Linked DNA regions of Methylorubrum extorquens. The protein of the gene in region 1 interacts with the protein of each later gene in a pairwise test. Links are inferred from orthologs where the notes say so. Each region holds a gene or a part of one and is shown in the gene's direction. Other genes may lie near its edges. The genes, in order: ftsZ and rlmN.

What was found.
Region 2: the proteins of ftsZ (region 1) and rlmN interact in binary tests that used the Escherichia coli proteins (3 or more experiments, as listed by UniProt). The link is inferred for Methylorubrum extorquens from one-to-one orthologs.

The regions. Positions count from the first base shown.
Region 1 is NZ_JALJXF010000001.1:2,998,421-3,013,753, reverse strand. What follows is about bases 2,238-5,117. They hold ftsZ (cell division protein FtsZ), read left to right. Parts: upstream 2,238-2,738; coding sequence 2,739-4,496; downstream 4,497-5,117. Other genes in these bases: lpxC (UDP-3-O-acyl-N-acetylglucosamine deacetylase), read left to right, coding at 4,858-5,117; ftsA (cell division protein FtsA), read left to right, coding at 2,238-2,532. Also shown: J2W78_RS14260 (D-alanine--D-alanine ligase), read left to right, coding at 1-242; J2W78_RS14255 (cell division protein FtsQ/DivIB), read left to right, coding at 209-1,147; more of ftsA, read left to right, coding at 1,210-2,237; more of lpxC, read left to right, coding at 5,118-5,805; J2W78_RS14235 (outer membrane protein assembly factor BamD), read left to right, coding at 5,971-6,846; J2W78_RS14230 (glycosyltransferase family 2 protein), read left to right, coding at 7,144-8,052; DNA repair protein RecN, read left to right, coding at 8,113-9,825; J2W78_RS14220 (RNA polymerase sigma factor region1.1 domain-containing protein), read right to left, coding at 9,921-10,214; J2W78_RS14215 (YiaA/YiaB family inner membrane protein), read right to left, coding at 10,286-10,558; J2W78_RS14210 (PspA/IM30 family protein), read right to left, coding at 10,590-11,282; J2W78_RS14205 (FdhF/YdeP family oxidoreductase), read right to left, coding at 11,388-13,703; J2W78_RS14200 (hypothetical protein), read right to left, coding at 13,999-15,075. UniProt on the Escherichia coli protein: Essential cell division protein that forms a contractile ring structure (Z ring) at the future cell division site. The regulation of the ring assembly controls the timing and the location of cell division.
Region 2 is NZ_JALJXF010000001.1:4,373,009-4,379,638, reverse strand. Bases 1,470-4,335 are described here. They hold rlmN (23S rRNA (adenine(2503)-C(2))-methyltransferase RlmN), read left to right. Parts: upstream 1,470-2,196; coding sequence 2,197-3,474; downstream 3,475-4,335. Other genes in these bases: J2W78_RS20440 (phosphoenolpyruvate carboxykinase), read right to left, coding at 3,520-4,335; aroB (3-dehydroquinate synthase), read left to right, coding at 1,470-2,092. In the rest of the region: J2W78_RS20455 (TetR family transcriptional regulator), read right to left, coding at 1-101; more of aroB, read left to right, coding at 353-1,469; more of J2W78_RS20440, read right to left, coding at 4,336-5,139; recombination mediator RecR, read left to right, coding at 5,467-6,072; J2W78_RS20430 (glycosyltransferase family 87 protein), read left to right, coding at 6,190-6,630.

The DNA.
Region 1 (15,333 bases):
ACCAGCGTGTCCAAGAGTTGGCGTTAACGGCGCATCAAGCACTGGGATGCCGTGGCGTCAGCCGTGCCGACCTTCGTTACGACGACACACCGGGTGGAACCGGTGCTCTCGTCGTCCTCGAGGTCAACACGCAGCCAGGGATGACCCAGACGAGCCTTGTGCCGGAGATCGCGGCCCACGCAGGCCAGAGTTTCGGTGAACTCGTCCGATGGATGGTGGAGGACGCTTCTCTCAACCGCTGAACGCAGCCGGTACCCCCGGCAGCGGCGGGATCCTCGCGGGCTTAAGGCTCCCGAAGATCCTCAGGCGGTTCTCGTCGGCGCGTCGGCTCCGGCCGGCGGTGCCGATCGAGGCACGCGTGCCGCGGCTCGCGGGCACGGCGCTGGTCGCCGGGCTTGCCGGCACCGTGGCGCTGACCGGCTTCGTCATGAGCGGGCGCTACGACAGCTTCGTCGCCGAGAACGGCCGGCCGCTCGACATCCTCGCCCGGATCGCCGGATTCGGCGTCGAGCGAGTGACCATCACCGGCCTGTCGCGGATGTACGAGCGCGAGGTACTGAGCACCGCCGGCATCGACTGGCGCTCCTCCGTGCCGTTCCTCGACGTCGATGGCGTGCGCGAACGCCTGCTCGCCGAGAAGCTGATCGCCAGCGCCTCCGTGCGTAAGCTCTACCCCAACGAAATCGTCATCAATCAGGTCGAGCGCGAGCCCGCCGCCCTGTGGCAGCAGAACGGCGAGATCCAGGTGATCGCCGCCGACGGCAAGGTGATCGATGACCTGCGCGACGAGCGCTACGTCAACCTGCCGCTCGTGGTCGGTTCGGGCGCTAACGAGCGCCTCAAGGAATATCTCGCGCTGATCGAGGCGGCGGGTCCGCTCGGATCGCGCATCCGCGCCGGCACCTATGTCTCCGGCCGGCGCTGGACGCTCAAGCTCGACGGCGTCGACATCCGCCTGCCCGAGGCCGACCCCGCCGAGGCGCTCGCCCGGCTGGTGCGGCTGGAGCGGGAGAGCAGGATTCTGGAGAAGGACATCATCGCGGTGGACCTGCGCATGGCCGATCGCGTCGTGGTGCGCCTGACCGAGGAGGCTGCGGCCGCCCGGGCCGAGAGCCGCAAGAAGCCGAAGAAGGGGACCGCGACATGAGCGCGTTCCGCCCCGCCGCACTCTCCTCCGTGTCCTGTCGCGTATCCGCCGAGTAGCGTCCGATGCAGACCCATCACGGCCTCACGCCGCGCCTGAAACCGCTCTCCGCCCGCCGGAGCGCGACCATGTCGGTGCTCGACATCGGCACCAGCAAGGTCGTTTGCCTCATCGCCGAGCTGCAGCCGGCCGAGGCGATGTCGACCCTGCGCGGGCGCACCCATCTCGCCCGCATCATCGGCATCGGCCACCAGCGCTCGCTCGGCCTCAAGGGCGGCGCCATCGTCGATCTGGAAGCCGCCGAGGGCGCGATCCGTCAGGCGGTCCACGCCGCCGAGCGGATGGCCAAGGCCGAGGTCCAGTCGGTCATCGTCAACATTTCCGGCGGGCGCATCGCCTCGCAGCATTTCGAGGCGCGGGTGAATGTCCGCTCCGGCACCGTCACCGGCTCCGACGTCGAGCGGGTTCTGGAGACCGCCAGCGCCCACGGCGTCAGCCCCGGCCGGGCCGTGCTGCACGCCCTGCCGACCGGCTACGCGCTGGACGGGCAGGGCGCGGTGATCGACCCGTCCGGCATGATCGGCAACGCGCTCGGCGTCGATCTCCACGTCGTCACAGCGGAAGCCGCTGCCGCGCGCAACCTGATGCTCGCGGTCGAGCACTGCCATCTCGGCGTCGATGCGGTGATCGCCACGCCCTACGCCGCCGGCCTCTCGGCACTGGTGGACGACGAGGCCGAACTCGGCTGCGCCGTGGTCGACATGGGCGGCGGCACCACCAGCGTCGGCGTCTTCATGGGCGGCCACCTCGTCCATTGCGACGCGGTCGCGGTCGGCGGCCATCACGTCACCATGGACATCGCCCGCGGGCTCTCAACGCGGGTCAACGTCGCCGAGCGGTTGAAGACCCTCTACGGCTCGGCCATCGCCACGGCCTCCGACGAGCGCGACATGATCGCCGTGCACGGCGTCGGCGAGGACGAGGGCGAGGCGCCCGGCCACGTGCCGCGCTCGCAGCTCGTGCGCATCGTCAAGCCGCGGGTCGAGGAGGTGCTCGAACTCGTGCGCGACCGCCTGCACAACGCGGGATTCGGCGCCCAGGCCGGCCGCCGGGTCGTGCTCACGGGCGGCGCCAGCCAGCTCGTCGGCCTGCCGGAGACGGCCCGCCGCATCCTTCAGGGACAGGTCCGGATCGGGCGCCCGCTCGGCATCCGCGGCCTGCCGGAAGCCGCCAAGGGGCCCGCCTTCTCGGCCTCGGTCGGCCTGCTGGTCTACCCGCAGGTGGCGCATGCGGAGCATTTCGAGCCGCGGGGGCAGGGCGCCTTCGCCGGCACGGGAACGGACGGCTACTTCTCGCGGGTCGGTCGCTGGATCCGGGAGAGTTTCTAGGGCGATGTCGCGCGAAACCGGTCCGGTTCGCGTGAAGACATCGTGTCGAGACAAGGACTTGGAGACGTCCCCGGCCTGACGGGGCAGGGAGCGGCTCCGAAAGAAACGACCCCGCGCCGCCGCGAGGCCAGCGCGGGACAAGCAAGACAGGGCAGGCGTCGCAAGGCGTCGTTCAGGCAATCAAAAGTCACGAAGGGCAAGACCACATGGCCATCTCTCTTCAGGCTCCGGACATCCGGGAACTCAAGCCCCGCATCACCGTGTTCGGCGTCGGCGGCGCGGGCGGCAACGCCGTCAACAACATGATCGAGTCGGGGCTGCTCGGCTGCGAGTTCGTCGTGGCGAACACCGACGCCCAGGCGCTCACCTCCTCGAAGGCCGAGCGGGTGATCCAGATGGGCATCGGCGTGACGCAAGGGCTCGGCGCCGGCTCGCACCCGGAAGTCGGCTCGGCGGCGGCCGAGGAGGTGATCGACGAGATCCGCGATCAGCTCTCGGGCGCACACATGGCCTTCATCACCGCCGGCATGGGCGGCGGCACCGGCACCGGTGCGGCTCCGGTCATCGCCCGCGCGGCGCGTGACATGGGCATCCTCACGGTCGGCGTCGTCACGAAGCCGTTCCAGTTCGAAGGCATGCGCCGGATGCGCACGGCCGAGGCCGGCATCCAGGAGCTTCAGGCGGCGGTCGATACCCTGATCGTCATCCCGAACCAGAACCTGTTCCGGGTCGCCAACGAGAAGACCACCTTCGCCGACGCCTTCGCGATGGCCGACCAGGTGCTCTACTCGGGTGTCGCCTGCATCACCGACCTCATGGTCAAGGAAGGCCTGATCAACCTCGACTTCGCCGACGTGCGCGCGATCATGCGCGGCATGGGCAAGGCGATGATGGGCACCGGCGAGGCCTCCGGCGAGAACCGCGCCAACCGCGCGGCGGAAGCCGCGATCGCCAACCCGCTCCTCGACGACGTGTCGATGAAGGGCGCGCGCGGCCTGCTGATCTCGATCACCGGCGGCTCCGACCTCACCCTCTACGAACTCGACGAAGCCGCCACCCGCATCCGCGAGGAGGTCGATTCGGACGCCAACATCATCCTCGGCGCCACCTTCGACGAGAGCCTCGACGGCATCATTCGCGTGTCGGTGGTGGCCACCGGCATCGAGCCGGCGCTGATCTCGGCCGATTCCCCGAACAACCCGGAGATCGCCCAGACCGAGCAGCGCATCGCCGAGGTCGCCGAGCGTCTGCGCTCCGAGGCCCGCGCCCGCGCTTCCGCCGCGCTGAGCCCGGCCTCGACGCACCAGCCGGCGCAGCAGGTCGCGCATCAGACGGCGTACCGCCCCGGCCCCGAGCCGCTGCTCGCCCCGAACGCGGGCCCGCGGCCCATGCTGTCGGAGCCGGTGGCGCCGGAGCCGATGCGCGCCGAGCCCGCCCCGGCGATGCACCACCACGATGTGGTGCTGACCCAGGCGCCGGCCCGCGCCGCCGTCCCGGCCTACGAGCCGCCTGCCCCCGCCCAGGCGCCGGAGCCCGCCCAGGCCGCGAACGGCCCCTACGTGCCGCCGCGTCCGCAGCTCGCCCGCCCGCCGCGCATGCCGCAAATCTCGGACCTGCCGCCCCACACCCAGGCGCAGATCCTCAAGAGCCGCGGCGAGGAGACCCAGCCGGAGCCGAGCCAGGATTCCAAGCGCATGACACTGCTGCGCCGGCTCGCGACCGTCGGCTTCGGCGGTCGCCGCGAGGAAGCCGAGGCCGCCCCGGTCCCTGCGCCCCGCGCCGCCGCGCCGGCTCCGGTCGCCGCGCCCCGCGTCGAGCCGGCCCTGCGGGCGCCCGCGCCCCAGGCCCCGCAGTACCGCCCCGCTCAGGGCAATCTGGACGCGCAGGGCCGTGCTCTGCCGCCGCGGATGATGGAAGACGACCAGCTCGAAATCCCGGCCTTCCTTCGCCGCCAAGCGAACTGAACCGAGAACTGAAACACGGATCGCCTGTGGATCGATGGGGGCAACTCGGCCTCCATCGACCCTCACTGGGGTATTTCGGCCACAGACCCGGAACCGCAAGGTTCCGGGTTTATCTACTTGTTAAGACACTGATCAGAAAATGCTTTTCAAAGATCGTGGCGAAACCGTGGCTGTAACAGATCGTAAGAATCCGTGATTTGGCCGGCCTGATTGCCACAGCTATACACGCTTCCGGAACGACAGAAGGCGCGGCTGGTCGATCGACTGCCAGCGCTCGCAGGGGCTTCAAGCAGCGGACGGACTTTCTCATACCGCCCCCCGAAACGGGTGCGCGGGAAGGATCCTGGCCGAGGGCTAAGGTATGCGGACGAACCAACAGACAACACTCAAAACGTCCGTGACCCTGACCGGAATCGGAGTCCACTCCGGCAACCCGGCAGAGATCACGCTCCACCCTGCCAAAGCCAACCACGGTATCGCGTTCCTCCGGACGGGCACGACCACCGGCAACGACCGGATCATCAAGGCCCACTTCGCCTGCGTCTCCGCCACCGAGCTGTGCACCGTCATCGGTGACGTCGAGACCGGCGCTGTCGCCACCATCGAGCACCTGATGTCGGCCCTCTACGGGCTCGGTGTCGACAACGCTCTGGTCGAGATCGACGGCCCCGAGATGCCGATCCTCGACGGCAGCGCCCGCCTCTTCGTTCAAGCCATCGACAGCGTCGGCCTTGCCCTCTGCGGCGCACCGCGCCGCTGGCTCAAGGTGCTTCAGCCCGTCCGTATCGAGGCCGGCCGCGCCTTCGCCGAACTCCGCCCGATCGACCGCGGCTTCCGCCTCGACGTGGAGATCGACTTCGAATCCCCGGTGATCGGCCGCTCGCGCAAGGCGATGGACCTGACCCCGGCCGCCTACCGCCGCGAGATCGCCCCCGCCCGCACCTTTGGCATGATGAAGGACGTGGAGCGCTACTGGAAGGCGGGCTTCGCGCTCGGCGCCTCCCTCGACAACACGGTCGCCGTCGGCGAGACCGCCGTCGTCAATCCGGAGGGCCTGCGCTTCTCGGACGAGTTCGTCCGTCACAAGTTCCTCGACGCGGTCGGCGATCTCGCGCTGGCCGGCCTGCCGCTTCAGGGCGCCTACCGCTCCTATTGCGGCGGCCACCGCATGAATGTCGGCATCCTCGAAGCCCTGTTCGCCGACCGCGCGAACTACGCCATCGTCGAGGGCCAGGGCACCCGCCGCGAGACCACCCGCACCGAATTCGGTGCCGGCCTCGGGATCGCCGCCTTCGCCGCCGAACTGTAACCCGGACGCCACATCGGCCCTCGATCCGCGTCGCAGGCGGAATACCTTAAAGGTTCCCTACGCCCTGCCGTTTTGACGCCCGAATCGACCGCCAACCGTAAAAGCCTGCGCGTAGGTCGCGCGCCGCCCTTCAAGCGGCCGGGCCTGACAGGGAAATTGACCGCGATGCCTGTGACCTTCCCGACCCGTGGCGCGATGGCGGCCGTGCTCCTCAGCCTCGGGCTCGGGCTCGGCGGCTGCGATGCCCTCGATCCGACCAACCTCTTCGCCGAGAAGTACAAGCCCGAGGCGATCCCGGACACGCCCGCGGACAAGCTCTACAGCGAGGGCTTGGCGAAGATGGAAGACAAGGATTACGAGAACGCCGCCAAGCAGTTCGATCAGCTCGACAAGCAGTACACCTATTCCGACTGGTCGCGGAAAGGCCTGCTGATGACGGCCTACGCGAACTACGAGGGTGCGAAGTACGACGAGGCCATCACCGCCTCGAAGCGCTACCTCCAGCGGCACCCGGCGAGCAAGGACGCGGCCTACGCCCAGTACCTGATGGCCATGTCGCAATATAAGCAGATCCCGGACGTGACCCGCGATCAGGAGCGTTCCGAGCGCGCCCTCATCGCCCTCCAGGAACTGGTGCAGAAGTACCCGACCTCCGAATACGCCGCCGACGCCAAGGCCAAGATCCAGATCACCCGCGACCAGCTCGCGGGCAAGGAGATGGAAGTCGGCCGCTTCTACCTCGAGAAGCGTGCCTTCCCGGCAGCGATCAACCGCTTCCGCGACGTGGTCAGCAAGTACCAGACGACCCGCCACGCCGAAGAGGCGCTGGAGCGTCTGGTCGAGGCCTACATGGCGCTCGGCCTGACCGGGGAGGCGCAGACCGCAGCCGCCGTGCTCGGTCACAACTTCCCCGACAGCCCCTGGTACCAGGATGCCTACAAGCTCCTGCAGACCGGCGGCCTCGAGCCGCGCGAGGAGAAGTCCTCCTGGCTCAGCAAGGTCTATCGCGGCGTGATCGGCAAGACCGCCGCCGCTGACTGACGGTGCGAGGGCATCGTCCCGGAGGACCGCCTCGGGCTTTCGGACGAAGATGATGCAGCAGTGAGAGCCCTGAGCATCGTCCCGAATCCGATATTCGGGACGATGCTCTCGCGTTCGCGACGACGGCGTGTGCGGGCCCCGATACGATCGGCCGATCCGCGTAGGAGATGCCCCCAGAGCCGCCTCGAAGGCGCGTTCGCCGTCATGGGGGAGGGGCCTCGCAGGCTTACGGTGAAGCCGCCCCATCCGTTTGCAATCCCGACCCGTCGGCGCAGATTCCAGGATACGCTGCCTGCCATGAAGGCCCTTCTGCGCTGGCGCAGAGCCCTTGCCGACCATACCCTGCGCAGGAAGCCCGACGCGGTGACTCTCGTGGCGATTGCCCGCAACGAGGGTCCCTATCTCGTCGAGTGGCTCGCTCACCATCTCGCGGTCGGATTCGATCGCATCGTCGTCTATGACAACGAGAGCCAGGACGACACCCGCGCCCTGTTCAAGGCGCTGAGCCCCCGCGATCTCCGGCTGCGGCGCGTTCCCTGGCCGTCTCCGCTCGACGATTCGGCGCAGGTGCTGGCCTATCACCACGCCCTCACGGGTCTTGCGACACCCTGGGTGATGTATCTCGACCTCGACGAGTTCCTCGTGCCGTTCGGCCATGCCGACATGGCCGGCCTGATCGGCTCGCTGCCCGAAGACGTATCGAGCCTGCACGTGAACTGGCGCGGTTTCGGCTCTTCCGGCCATACGCAGCCGGGCTACGGGCTGATCACCCGCGCCTTCACCCGCTGCGCTCCGCACGACTGGGGCAACCACTATCACTTCAAGACCCTGGCGCGTGCCAGAGACGTCTCGGCCGTGCGCATCCACGACGTCTGCCATCATCGCGGCCGGCGGGTGCTGTCGGACGGAAGGGGTTTTGCCAACACCTCGGACGGCACGTCGGACCGCGTCGTCTACGATGGCGTTCAGATCAACCACTACCAGTGCAAGACGCTGCCGGAATTCCAGGCGCGGATGCGGCGCGGGGATGCGAACTTCCCCAACCACCATCCCGGCCGCCTGCGCGACGATACGCTCGCGCGTTTCGAGGTGCTCGACCGCAACGAGACGGAGGACCACGCCATCCGTGCTTTCGAGGCGCCGTTCGAGTCCGAGTACCGGCGACTCTGTGCCATCCTCGGCCGGAATCCCGCACTTTCCGGGTGAAGTCTCCGTGGCTTGCGGCTAAACCCGCGCACAATCCAAAAGGGGCTCTGGCGCCGCTTCATGCTCGTCCAGCTCGCGATCCGCGACATCGTTCTGATCGACAAGCTCGAATTGACCTTCTCCGGGGGGCTCACCGTTCTCACGGGTGAGACCGGTGCGGGCAAGTCGATCCTGCTCGACGCGTTCGCCCTGGCGCTCGGGGGGCGCGGCGACGGCGGTCTCGTGCGGCAGGGCGAGGCGCAGGGCGGCGTCACCGCCGTGTTCGACGTGGCCCTCGACCATCCCGCCCGCGCCGTCGCGGCAGCCGCCGAGATCAACACCGACGGCGACCTGATCCTGCGCCGCACGCAATTCGCCGACGGGCGCACCCGCGCCTTCGTCAACGACCAGCCGGTCGGCGTGCAGACCATGCGGGCGATCGGTACGGCGCTCGTCGAGATCCACGGCCAGCACGACGACCGGGCCCTGGCCGAGCCCACCACCCACCGCAGCATCCTCGACGCGTTCGGCGGGCTTCAGGGCCCGCTCGCGCAGGTGGCGTCGGCCGCCAAACGCGTGCGCACCGCCCGCTCGACGCTGGCCGAGCAGCGCGAGCGGGTCGAAGCCGCGCAGAAGGAAGCCGATTTCCTCCGCCACGCGGTGGAGGAGCTGGGCCTTCTCGATCCGCAGGCGGGCGAGGAGGCCAAGCTCGCCGAGCGCCGCACGCTGATGCAGCAGGGCGAGAAGGTCGCCCGTGAGTTGAACGAGGCGCTCGATCTCGTCGGCGGCTCCGGCTCGCTCGTGCCGCATCTGTCATCCGCCGTGCGCCGCCTGGAGCGGCGCAGCGCCACGGTGCCGGCTCTGGTCGATCCGAGCATCGCCGCCCTCGATGCCGCGCTGGTGGCCCTCGACGAGGCGCGCGCCGCCCTCGATGCCGCGGTGCTCGCCGCCGAGTTCGATCCGCGCGAGTTGGAGCGGGTCGAGGAACGGCTCTTCGCCCTTCGGGCCGCGTCGCGAAAGTATTCGGTCCCGGCCGACGACCTCGCCGCCCTGCGCGGTCGCTACGATGCGGACGTTGCCGCCCTCGATGCCGGCGAGCAGGCGCTCGCCGGGCTCGAGGCCGAACTTGCGGCGGCGGAAGCGGCCTATGCCCAGGCGGCCAAACGGCTCGGCGACGGGCGTCGCAAGGCGGCCAAGGCGCTCGATGCGGCGGTGCAGGCCGAGCTGCCGCCGCTGAAGCTGGAGGGCGCCCGCTTCATCACGCAGATCACCGTAGACGAAGCCTCGCGCGATGCCGCCGGCACCGAGCGGGTCGAGTTCTGGGCCCAGACCAATCCCGGCACCCGCGCCGGTCCGATGATGAAGGTGGCGTCGGGCGGCGAGCTGTCCCGCTTCATGCTGGCGCTCAAGGTCGTGCTCGCCGGCAAAGGTTCGGCGCCGACGCTGATCTTCGACGAGATCGACACGGGCCTCGGCGGCGCGGTGGCCGACGCCATCGGCGCGCGGCTCGGCCGGCTCTCGGAGCAGGTTCAGGTGGTGGCCGTGACCCATGCGCCCCAGGTCGCCGCCCGCGCCGTGACGCATTTCCGCATCGCCAAGGATAGCGTGAAGGACGGTGCGAAGGGGAAGGCGCCCAAGGGCGCGGAGAAGGGCGCCGACCGGGTGACGACACGGGTGATCGGGCTCGCGGCGGATGCGCGCCGGGAAGAGATCGCCCGGATGCTGGCCGGCGCAACGGTCACCGACGAGGCGCGGGCGGCGGCGGCGCGGCTCCTGTTGGGAGCAGAGGGTTAGAGCATCATCCCGAAAGGTGGCTTCCGGCTTTCGGAAAAAGATGATGCAAAGATAAAAGGCCAGAGCATCGTCCTAGATCCGCCATCCAGGACGATCTAGTCGCCCTCGTCGAGTTCGATGCCGTACTCCGCCAGCACCCAGAAGATGGCTTCCAGATCGTCCGCCGTCACATCGCGCGGCGGCAGCGCCTCTTCGAGGTCGTCGTAGGTCAGCGAGCGGCGGCGCTCCGCATCCGCCTTGGCCAGCAAGCGATCGACCGTCATGCGGATGTCGGCCGGCAGGGCATCGTGGCTCGGCAGCACGATCCCGCCTGCCGGGCGCAGGGCGTCGCTGAGCAGGCGATCGATGATCGCCTGCCGTCGCGCATGAGCTCCGTCCGAACTGTCCATGCCACGGAATATGGACCGGCGCGGGCGCGCGTCGAGTCTCCCCCGGCCACCGTCTTGAATGACTCCCTGCATCACTCCTTGCCGACCGACATGAGCAGGCGCTCGGTGCGGGCATCCTCCAAGCGGTTGACCATGCGGCGGCCCTCGTGGACGTCGCGAAGCGTCTTGGTGGCGGTGATGCAGGACTGGACCAGCATCACCGTGCCCATGGCGAGATAGCCCTTCATCCAGAAGTCGAGGGGCATGAACAGGATGCCGAAACCGACGAGTGCGGCGGAGGCGACGAACGAGGCTTGGGTGAAGACGACCCAGGCGCCGGTATGCTGCGCAGTGTCTTGGGACATGGTGCAATTCCTTGGGACGAGGGAGGACGGATCAGGCGGAGGCGGCGCGGGCGGCCTCGGCGCGGCTTCGCAGGCGGGCGAGCACGTCGTCGGAGGAGGGGCGCGTCCGGGGGCCGAAACCCTCGCGTTCGAGGCGCTCGGCAAGGGTCTCCGCAGGCGTCTCGAGCGCGGCCAGCGCGTCGTCGGCATCCGTTGCCTCGGCCTGGATGCGCTGAAGCCGGGCCAGCGTCGCCTCGGCCTGCCGCAAGGTCGCGCGATCCGGCACGCTCTCCGTCCGGCGCAGACGCCGGACCGCCTCGGAGGCCGCCGCCACCCGCCGGCCGCGCTCCAGGGCCGCCTGCCGCCCCGTCGCGTCCGCAAGCACCGCACGCATCCGGGCCACCTCCGCCGCGAAGGTCGCCCGTGCCGCGCACAAGGCATCCCGCTCGGCTTCGAGGCTGGCGATCGCGTCGGCGGCCTCGCGGGCCAGATCCTCGCGGCCCGCCGCGAGCGCGGCCACGGCGCGGGTCTCCAGATCGGCGGCGCGTGCCTCGACCTGCGCCAGACGCCGCGCCTCCGCGCTATCCCCGGCCATGGCCGCGGCCAGCGTGCGTCGGCCGCGCTCCAAGTCGGCGGCGGTCTCGCGGATCTGCTGATCGAGCACGAGAAGGGCGTGGCGGTCGTGGGCCTCCTCGCAGGCCTGGGCGGCAGCACCGCGGGCGAGGGTTCGCAACAGCGTCAACATGGCATCACTCCGAGGGCGTGACCGCGTGGTCACACCCTCATGGATGCCTCCGGTTTGCACAGCGTACAAGTGACGTTTTGCACGCTGTACAATGCGGCTGGCTGCTCAGTCCGTCACGGCCAACACCGCTGCCCTGGCGACCCGCACGGGGATCGCCTTGGCGGCCGGCACCTTGGCCTGGGCATCGTGGTGCCAGAGGGGGATCAGCACGTTCAACTCCGGGTAGTAGCCGGCGCAATTGCCCGCGGGGATGTCGTATTTGACGATCCGCAGACCCTTCACCTCGCGGGCGAACTCGTCGGCGGCCTCGGTCACGACATCGACGGTCTCGCCGTCCGCGAGTTGAAGGCGTTCGATGTCGTTCTCGTTCATGAACAGCACTTGGCGGGTGCCTTTCACCCCGCGGAAGCGGTCGTGATAGCCGTAGATCGTGGTGTTGAACTGGTCGTTCGAGCGCAGCGTGATGAGGTCGAGCACGTCGCGCCGGTCGCTCTTCATGTCCGGGTCCATGTCGAGCCCATCCGGCGGCACGGCGAAGTTCGCCTTGCCGGTCGGCGTCTCCCATTTGCGCTCGCGGGCGGCGACCGGCTTGTGCTGGCCGCCGGGCTCGAACAGGCGCGCGTTGAAGTCCTTGAATTTCTCCGGGTACGTCGCTTCGATGGCGTCGCGTACCCGCGCATAATCGCCGACCCAGGCGTTCCAATCGACCTTGGGGTTGGCCGGCAGCGTCGCCTTGGCCAATTGCGCCACGATCCAGGGCTCGGAGCGCACATGGTCGCTCACCGGCCGGGCGACGCCGCGCGAGCCATGGAAGCAGGATGTCGAATCCTCCATCGACACGGCCTGCGGCCCGCTCGCCTGCTCGTCCACCTCGATCCGGCCGAGACAGGGCAGGATGTAGGCGATCTCGCCGCGCACGAGATGCGAGCGGTTGAGCTTGGTCGAGACTTGGACGGTGAGACGCAGCGAGCGCCAAACCTCCTCCATCCGCTTGGTGTCGGGGATCGCGCGGATGAAGTTGCCGCCGAGTCCGATGAACGCCTTCACCTTGCCTTCGAGAACGCCCTCGCAGGTCTCGATCGTGTTCATCCCCTTCTCGCGGGGCGGCTCGAAGCCGTACATTTCCTTGAGTTTATCGAGCGGCACCAGAGACGGCTCGTCGGCGATGCCGACGGTGCGCTGGCCCTGCACGTTCGAATGGCCGCGAACGGGGCAGATCCCGGCGCCGGGCCGACCGATGTTCCCACGCAGGAGCAGCAGGTTGACGAACATCTGCACCGTCTCGGTGCCGCGGCGATGCTGGGTCAGGCCCATGCCGTAGACGCCGATCACCGCCTGCGCGCGAGCGTAGACGGCAGCCGCCGCCTCCATCCCCTCGCGCCTCAGGCCGGACTTCGTCTCCAGCGCCGGCCATTCGAGCCGATCGCAGAATTTCTCGAATGCATCGAAGCCGTGGGTGTGCTCCGCGATGAAGTCGACGTCGAGGATGCGCGGACGCCCCTCGCTTTGCGCCTGCCGATCCATGGCGAACAGCGCCTTGCAGATGCCGCCGAGCGCCGCGATGTCGCCGCCGGCCTTCACCTGATGGTACTGCGTCGAGATCTGCGTCGAGGAACGGGTCAGCATCTCGACCGGCGATTGCGGATTGGTGAAGCGCTCCAGGCCACGCTCCCGCAGTGGGTTGAAGGTGATGATGGGCACGCCCCGGCGGCGGGCATCCTGCAGCGGGTGGAGCATCCGCGGCGCGTTCGAGCCGACATTCTGTCCGAAGAACAGGATCAAGTCGGTCGACTCGAAATCCTCCAGAATCGTGGTGCCGACGGGCACGCCGATCGATTGCGGCAGCGCCTTCGACGTCGATTCGTGGCACATGTTCGAGGAGTCGGGCAGGTTGTTGTTGCCGTACATCCGCGCGAACAGCGCGTACATGTAGCTCGTCTCCAGCGACGCACGGCCCGACGAGTAGAACACCGCCGATTTCGGGTCGGTCTCGCGCAAGGCCTTCAGCTCAGCGCCGATCTCCGCGAAGGCCTCTTCCCACGAGACGGAGACGTAGCGGTCGCGCTGCGAATCGTAGCGCAGCGGATGGGTGAGCCGGCCCTTCGCCTCGAGGTCGTAATCGGGCCAAGTCAGCAATTCGGTGACCGAGTGGCGCTCGAAGAAGTCGGGGCCGATCCGCTTGCGGGTCTGCTCCCAGGCAGTCGCCTTGGCGCCGTTCTCGCAATACTCGAACGTGGCGGGCTTAGCCGGCTTCGACCACGCGCAGGACACGCACATGAACCCGCCCGGCTTGTTCTGCTTCAACAGCATCGCCGCGCCGGAAGCCGGGATCTCCTCGCGGGTCAGAATGTCGACCAGCGACCGGGCTGATCCCCATCCCCCGGCCGGGTCGGTATAGGCTTCGATCTTCTGGTCGGGCATGGCCGGTCTCGCTGCGCGTGGACCTCCGGCCAACCTTCAGGCGAAACGCAGAGTTCCGCCCGTGCGACGATGCCTGCGGCGCTCTGCGAGGCACTCAGGGCGATCGCTCGAAGGCGATCACCCTGATCCTTAGCTGGCCTCAATCGCCGGCGCCCGCCTCCGCGGGCTCAGGCTTCCGCTTCGCTCAATGCTTTTCAGGACTGAAGTTCTGAAAAGCCCGCTCCGCGCGGCGCTCTTCGCGCTGCGAAGCCGCTAAAGCGGCTTCGAGCGTTGGCCCTGGCGAGGCGCCACGCGGCTACTGGTCGGCGAACGGCTCCGCCGCCTGAGCGTCGGGGTTCATCCCCTCCACCGGCACTCGGCTGCGGCGGGGACGCGCCGGAGCGTTCGCCGCCGTCGGCGTCGCGGTGTTGGCGCCGAGCCGCGTCGCGAGCGCGATCGCCCGCGCCTCGGTGAAGCGCAGGTGGCAGTAGCCATGCGCGCCCTCGCGGGCATAGGTCCGGCAAGCCTGCTCGCGGTCGGAGGAAAAGGCCGCCTGCTCCTGCACGATCGGGCGCACGTCGCCGCCCCGCGCCCGCTGGGTCATGATCTTGTAATTGTCCCGCACCGCCTTGTCGGCGACGCCGCGGGCAGTGTCGAATTCGCCCGCCTGCGGAAGCAGCGCGGCGGCGTTCGGTCCCCACAGGCCCGACGGCGTGGTCTCGCAATCCGCCGCCGTGAAGGTGCAGGCCGATCCCGAGCCGAGCGGCGTGGCGAGCACGCTGCCGTCGAGGATCTCGAAGCGCAGCGGGCATTCGGCGCTCGCCGTCGAGAAGCGTGAGACGCCCTGCGCGCGGCCCTCGGCGCTCAACGGCATCGGCTTGCCGCCATCGAGCTTCACCGTGCAGTTCTCGGTCGGCTGCGAGATCTTGGTGCCCGGCAGCGTCATTTGAGCGGTGTAGGCCGAGCCGCTCCGCTCGATCTTCAGCGATCCGTTCAGCCCGTTCAGAAGCAGGTCCTGACCCGCGACGTTGTCCTCGGCCGGCACCCGCAGCACCACGGGCTGGCGGGGCTGGGCCGGCGCGCTCGGCCGCGTCTCGGCGCCTTCGCCCGGCGCCGGGGTGCCCGGATCCATCGGTTGCGGCGGCGGCTGGACGGGCACGTTGCGCGGCGGCTGCGGAGGACGGGCCGCCCGCCCGATGCCGAACAGCTCCTCGAAGAAGTTCTGCGCCTGAGCCGGGGTGGCCGGGGCCACGGCCAAGCCGGCGAACACGAGCAACGCCCCCGTCGTAACGCGGATCGGACGAGACTTCTTCGCGAAAACCCTCTCGGACACGGGCACGAACATCAGGCGGTCGGCCTCCCGGTTTGACGCCACTTCACGGGCGGTATGCATGAGCCATAGGCCGGTGTCCTAGCACGTCACCCGTGGCGTGGACGTGGCAGCCTGGCAACAAACAAGCCTTCCTCTCGGCGCCGTACCTCGAAAAACAGCCTCGGCGCGGCGGAGGATGACGCCCGCCGCTCAACCGTCAGGCGCGTTCTTGCGGCGGCGTAGCCGTCTTCTTATATGCGGCGGGACACGGGACGAGGCCTTTCGAAGCACAGCCCGCCAGGGCGTTGCGCTTCGGACCATCCCGTTCTCAAACCAGAT
Region 2 (6,630 bases), 1.4 Mb from region 1 along the record:
GATCGAGGAGGGCCGGCACGGGGATCGGAGACTGGATCGCTCGCCTCCCTCTCGCTCTCGGCCAGGGTGACGGGAAGGGTGAGGGATCCGTACGGCAACATCATTTTCCCGGCACAGAGACAACAAGCGTGGGGGCACTCGACCAAGCAGGCCTGGTCGAGAGCGGTGCCGTCCCACGCGCTCGCGTATAAGCCTTTCCCTCTGCGCGGCACTTTGCAACCCCTTCCGGCACCGGTTTTTCTGCAGATCCCGTCTGGATTGCAGTCACGGCGAGGTCGTGGGGCTTTCGACTCGGCGCCGAGGGCGGTACCGGACGCTTCGCCGCGTCCGCAAAACCGTCTATGACCGCCCGATGACCGTCCCCCTGCCGCCGGCGCCGCCGCCCGGCGAACCGATCGAAGCACGTTTGCGCCGCGGCCTCGGAGCCCGGTCGATCGTGCTCGTCGGTCTGATGGGGGCGGGCAAGAGCACGGTCGGGCGCCGCCTCGCCGGCCGCCTCGGGCTGATGTTCAAGGATGCCGACCACGAGATCGAGGCGGCGGCCAAGCTCACCATCGCCGACATCTTCGCGATCTACGGCGAGGCGAGCTTCCGCGGGGGCGAGGAGCGGGTGATCACGCGTCTGCTGCGCGAGGGGCCGATGGTGCTGGCCACCGGCGGCGGCGCCTTCATGCGCGAGGCGACGCGGGCGCGGATCGCCGAGGGGGGTATCTCGGTCTGGCTCAAGGCCGACCTCGAAGTGCTGATGCGACGCGTCCGCAAACGCAACACCCGCCCTCTCCTCCAGACCGAGGATCCGGAGGCGACCATGCGCGCCCTGATGGAGGTGCGCCATCCGGTCTATGCCCAGGCCGATGTCACGGTTCTGTCCCGTGAGGTGTCCCACGACCGCGTGGTGGAGGACGTGATGGAAGCGCTCGATGTCCACATCAACCCATCTCATACGACACAATCACAACAATTGACATTCTCCATGGCGAAGCAACCCTCGCGTGTAAACGTTCCCCTGTCGGGGGGGCGGGAATACGATATCCGAATCGGGCGGGGCCTCATCGACGCGGTGGGCGCAGAAGCGCGCGATCTCGGTGCGAGGGCCGCCGGTATTGTCACCGACGAGACGGTCGCCGGCCTCTACGGCGAGCGCGTGCGGGCGAGCCTGGAAGCCGCCGGCTTGCGCTGCGGAATCATCGCCGTGCCGCCGGGCGAGGCTTCGAAGAGCTACGCCGAATTCGCCCGCGTCTGCGACGGGCTCCTGGCCCAGAAGATCGAGCGCGGCGACCTTGTCGTGGCGCTCGGTGGCGGGGTGGTCGGCGATCTGGCGGGCTTTGCCGCCGCCTCCCTGCGGCGCGGGGTCCGCTTCCTCCAGGTTCCGACGACCCTGCTCGCACAGGTTGATTCCTCGGTGGGGGGAAAGACCGGGATCAACTCGCCGCTCGGCAAGAACCTGATCGGCGCCTTCCACCAGCCCCGCCTCGTTCTGGCCGACACCGCCACCCTCGACACGCTCTCGGAGCGCGAGATGCGGGCGGGCTACGCCGAGGTCGCCAAGTACGGCCTGATCGGCGATGCCGACTTCTTCGAGTGGTGCGAGGCGAACTGGGCCGGTATCTTTTCCGGCGGGCCGGAGCGCGACGAGGCGGTCGCCGCCTGCTGCCGCGCCAAGGCCGGCGTCGTGACCCGCGACGAGCGGGAGGACGGCGAGCGCGCCCTGCTCAATCTCGGCCACACCTTCGGCCACGCTTTGGAGCGGCTGACCGGCTACGACGCCGCCCGGCTCGTCCACGGCGAGGGCGTCGCGATCGGGCTGGCGCTGGCCTTCCGCTTCTCGGCCCGGCTCGGCCTCTGCCCCGGCCAGGATGCGGGGCGCGTGGCCAACCACCTCGCGCTCGCCGGCCTGCCGACCCGCCTGCAACAGGTGCCGGGCGGGGCCGGCGATCCGGACGCGCTCCTCGACGCCATGGCCCAGGACAAGAAGGTCCGCGACGGCCAGCTCACCTTCATCCTCGCCCGCGGCATCGGCCAGAGCTTCATCGCGCCGGGCATCGACGCGGGCGAAGTGCGGGCCTTCCTGGAGGAGGAGCTGCGGGGCTGAGCGGGCCCCAGCGCGATGCAAGGGAGATCCGGAGCAGGCGCAGTCGCGTTCCCGCCCGAATACGACTATATGAGAGCCGTTCCAGCTTTCTAAGGTCTTGAGCCATGGCGACGGCGTCGTTCGACTCCGCCCCGGGCGCATCGCGCGCCCTCCCCGCAATCGAGAAGACCCCCGAGGTCACGGCGCTCTCGACCCTGCCCGGCCGCAAGGCCTCCCTCGTCGGCCTCACGCGCGAGGGTCTGAAGCAGGCGATGCTCGGCATCGGCGTGCCCGAGCGCGAGACGCGGATGCGGGTGAGCCAGGTCTGGCACTGGCTCTACGTGCGCGGCGCGCGCGAATTCTCCGAGATGACCAATGTCGGCAAGGGGCTCAAGGCGCAGCTTGCGGACCACTTCACCCTGGAGCGGCCGGAGGTCGTCACCGAGCAGGTCTCGCGTGACGGCACCCGCAAGTGGCTGCTGCGCATGGCGCCGACCGGCGCGCATGACCACAACCGCGGCGCCGAGATCGAGTGCGTCTACATCCCCGGCGACGACCGCGGCACGCTCTGCGTCTCGTCCCAGGTCGGCTGCACCCTGACCTGCTCGTTCTGCCACACCGGCACGCAGCGCCTCGTGCGCAACCTCTCGACGGCGGAGATCGTGGCGCAGCTCGTCGTCGCCCGCGACGCCCTCGGCGATTTCACCGGCCAGATGCCGGGCAAGGATGGCGGCGAGCCCGGTCGGCTCGTCACCAACATCGTGTTCATGGGCATGGGCGAGCCGCTCTACAATCTCGACGCGGTGATCGACGCCATCGCGGTGATGTCGGACCAGGAGGGTCTCGCGCTCTCGCGGCGGCGCATCACGGTCTCGACCTCCGGCGTGGTGCCGCAGATCGAGCGACTGGGGTTGGAGGCCAACGCCATGCTGGCGATCTCGCTGCACGCGGTGCGCGACGAGTTGCGCAACGAACTGGTGCCGCTGAACCGCAAATACCCGATCGCACAGTTGCTCGACGCCTGCCGGAACTATCCGGGGCTGAGCAACGCCCGTCGCATCACCTTCGAGTACGTGATGCTGAAGGGCGTCAACGATTCGGACGTCGATGCCCGCGCCCTGGTGCGGCTCCTCAAGGGCATTCCGGCCAAGATCAACCTGATCCCGTTCAACCCCTGGCCCGGCTCGACATACGAGTGCTCGGATTGGGAGCGGATCGAGCGGTTCTCCGAGATCGTGTTCGATGCCGGCTACGCCTCGCCGGTGCGCACCCCGCGCGGACGCGACATCCTGGCGGCCTGCGGCCAGCTCAAGAGCGAGACCGAAAAGCTGCGCGCCCGCACCCGGATGATGCTCGAGGCGGGCATGGGCGCGGAGGCGGTCTACGCCGATCAGGTCGACTGATTCTCGTGTCCCCTCCCCGCTCGCGCAGGGAGGGGCTGTGATCGCTCAGGCCGCGATCTGGGCGGCGACCGGCTCGGCGGCACGCACGTCGGCATCGACGTGGCTCTCGAAGCGCTTGAAGTTCTCACGGAACATCGTGACGAGGCGCGTGGCGGTGTCGGCGAACGCCGCCTTGTTGGTCCAGGTCTCGACCGGCGAGAGCACCTGCGTCTCGACGCCGGGCACCTCGACGGGCACCGAGAAGCCGAAATACGGGTCGCGGCGGAACTCGACCTGCGCCAGCGAGCCGTCCAGCGCCGCCGAGAGCAGACGGCGGGTGACGCGGATCGGCATGCGCCGCCCGGTGCCGACCCCGCCGCCGGTCCAGCCGGTGTTGACGAGCCAGCAATCGACGCCGTGCTCGGCCATCAGCTCGCGCAGCAGGTTGCCGTAGACGCTCGGGTGGCGGGGCATGAACGGCGCGCCGAAGCAGGTCGAGAAGGTCGCCTCCGGCGCGGTCAGGCCGCGCTCGGTGCCCGCCACCTTGGCGGTGTAGCCGGAGAGGAAGTGGTACATCGCCTCCGCGCCCGTCAGCTTGGCGATCGGCGGCATCACGCCGAAGGCATCGCAGGTCAGCATCACGATGTTCTTCGGATGCCCGGCCCGGCCTGTGGCGCTGGCATTCGCGATGAAGTCCAGCGGATAAGCGCAGCGGGTGTTCTCGGTCAGCGTCGCGTCGTCGAAATCCGGCACGCGGCTCACGGGATCGATGACGACGTTCTCCATCACCGTGCCGAAGCGCTCGGTGGTGGCGTAGATCTCCGGCTCGGCGTTGCGCGAGAGGCGGATGGTCTTGGCGTAGCAGCCGCCCTCGAAGTTGAAGATGCCGTCCCGGCTCCAGCCGTGCTCGTCGTCGCCGATCAGTTGGCGCGAGGAATCGTTCGAGAGCGTGGTCTTGCCGGTGCCGGACAGGCCGAAGAACAGGGCCGAATCACCGGTCTCGTCGAGGCTGGCATTGGCCGAGCAGTGCATCGGCATCACGCCCGCGCCGGGGAGCACGTAATTGAGGTAGGTGAAGACCGACTTCTTCATCTCGCCGGCATAGGCCGAGCCGCCGATCAGTACGATCTTCTGCGCGAAATCGATGGCGATGACGGTCTTGGAGCGGCAGCCGTGCCGGGCCGGATCGGCCTGGAAGCTCGGCAGGTCGATGATCGTCAGTTCCGGCACGTAGGCCGCGAGCTCGTCGCGCTCGGGGCGGATCAGCAGGTTGCGGATGAACAGCGAGTGCCACGCGAACTCGGTATAGACCCTCGCCCGTACCCGGTGGGCCGGGTCGGCGCCGCCGAACAGATCCTGGGCGAACAGCTCCTTGCCGCGGGCATGCGCGCGGAAGTCGTCGAGCAGCGTCGCGAACTGGTCGGGCGTGATCGAGCCGTTGTTGTCCCACCAGATCTCGTTCTCGGTGCTGGCGTCGCGCACCACGACCTTGTCCTTGGGCGAACGGCCGGTATGGCTGCCGGTGGTCGCCACCAGCGCACCGCCGCGGGCGAGCCCTGCCTCGCCGCGCTGCAAGGCTTCCTCGTAGAGGCGCGGCGCCTCCAGGTTCCAGTGGACGGCGGCGAGATCGGTCAGGCCGATCGCTTCCGGACCGTGGGCCGCGTTGAATTCACCGATGGTCTTCACGGATAGTTCCTCCCTCACGGCCCCTGATCGCGCCGTCACGCCGGTCGGTCCGGCTGTTTCGCGTTCTCGGTGGGGCGTCCGTGCGGTCGCTCAGGGCCGCCGCACGCAGGTTCTCCGCCCCGTCCGTTCAATGGATCGGTCTCCGGCTTGGCCGTCAACTAATCCTTGGTATGGGCTCAAATAAAATTTGTGCGCCGACTCCCCATGCCGCGGCCAAGCTGTCGCAATCCTGAACGGGCAAAATCCCGGCGGCAAAATCCCGATGGAACGCCTATGTGAGGGAGGGCGCCCGCCGCCCCTCCTCAGCCACAGCCGTTTCGCACCCGCATGCCCCAAGCCGTCGCCGGCCCCGAGATCGAGCGCCTGATCCAGCTTCTCGGGCGCATGCCGGGCCTCGGGCCCCGCTCCGCCCGCCGGGCCGCGCTTCAGCTCATCAAGAAACGGGAGACGTTGCTCGCGCCCCTGGCCGACGCGATGCGGGTCGCCGTCGAGCGCATCGTCGTGTGTCACTCGTGCGGCAACGTCGATACCAGCGACCCCTGCACGATCTGCCGGGACGAGACCCGCGACCCCACCACCCTCGTCGTCGTCGAGGACGTGTCCGATCTCTGGGCGCTGGAACGCTCCGGCGCGGTCAAGGCGCGCTACCACGTGCTTGGCGGCGTGCTCTCGGCGCTCGACGGGGTGCGGCCCGAACACCTCACCATCGCCCGCCTCGTGGAGCGGGCGAGCGAGCCGGGCGTCAAGGAGATCATCCTGGCGCTGAACGCCACCGTCGATGGCCAGACCACGGCCCACTACCTCACCGAGTCGATCAAGCATCTCGGGCTGACGATCACGCGCCTCGCCCACGGCGTGCCGGTGGGCGGCGAACTCGATTACCTCGACGAGGGCACGCTCACGGCGGCGATCCGCAGCCGCACGGCGTTCTGAGCCGGCGGTCTGCGCAGGTCGGGACGCGGCTCTAACCGCCCTTTAAGTCGCAGCGGGATAGCCTCGGCATCGGCCGCCGCGTCGCGTGACGGTCTTGTCCAAGTCGGGTGATCCGTCATGCGAACGGCATCGTTGCCAGTGGAGCAGAACCGGCCCCGCCCAGCGACGGTCTACGAGCGGTTCGCGACGCCCCTCGTGGTGCGCACCCTTCTCGCGGCCCTCGCGGTGGTGATCCTGGGCCGGACGGCGCGATTCACCGGGCTTCTCGGCCCCGCGGGGCTCTCGGATTTCGACATCCTCCACATCGCGGGCCGGATGGTGTGGCGGGGCGACATCGCGGACGCCTACCACCTGCCGGCCCTGTTGCGGGTCCAGCAGGCGCTCACGGGGCAGCAGGATTTCCTGCCCTGGGCCTATCCGCCGCCGTTCAACCTCGTGGTGGCCGGGCTCGCGACCCTGCCGGTCAGCCTCGCCTACCTGCTCTTCACCGGCACGACGCTCGCCGCGTTCCTGTTCGTGCTGCGCCGGATCGCCGGCACGCATTTTCCTGCCCTTCTG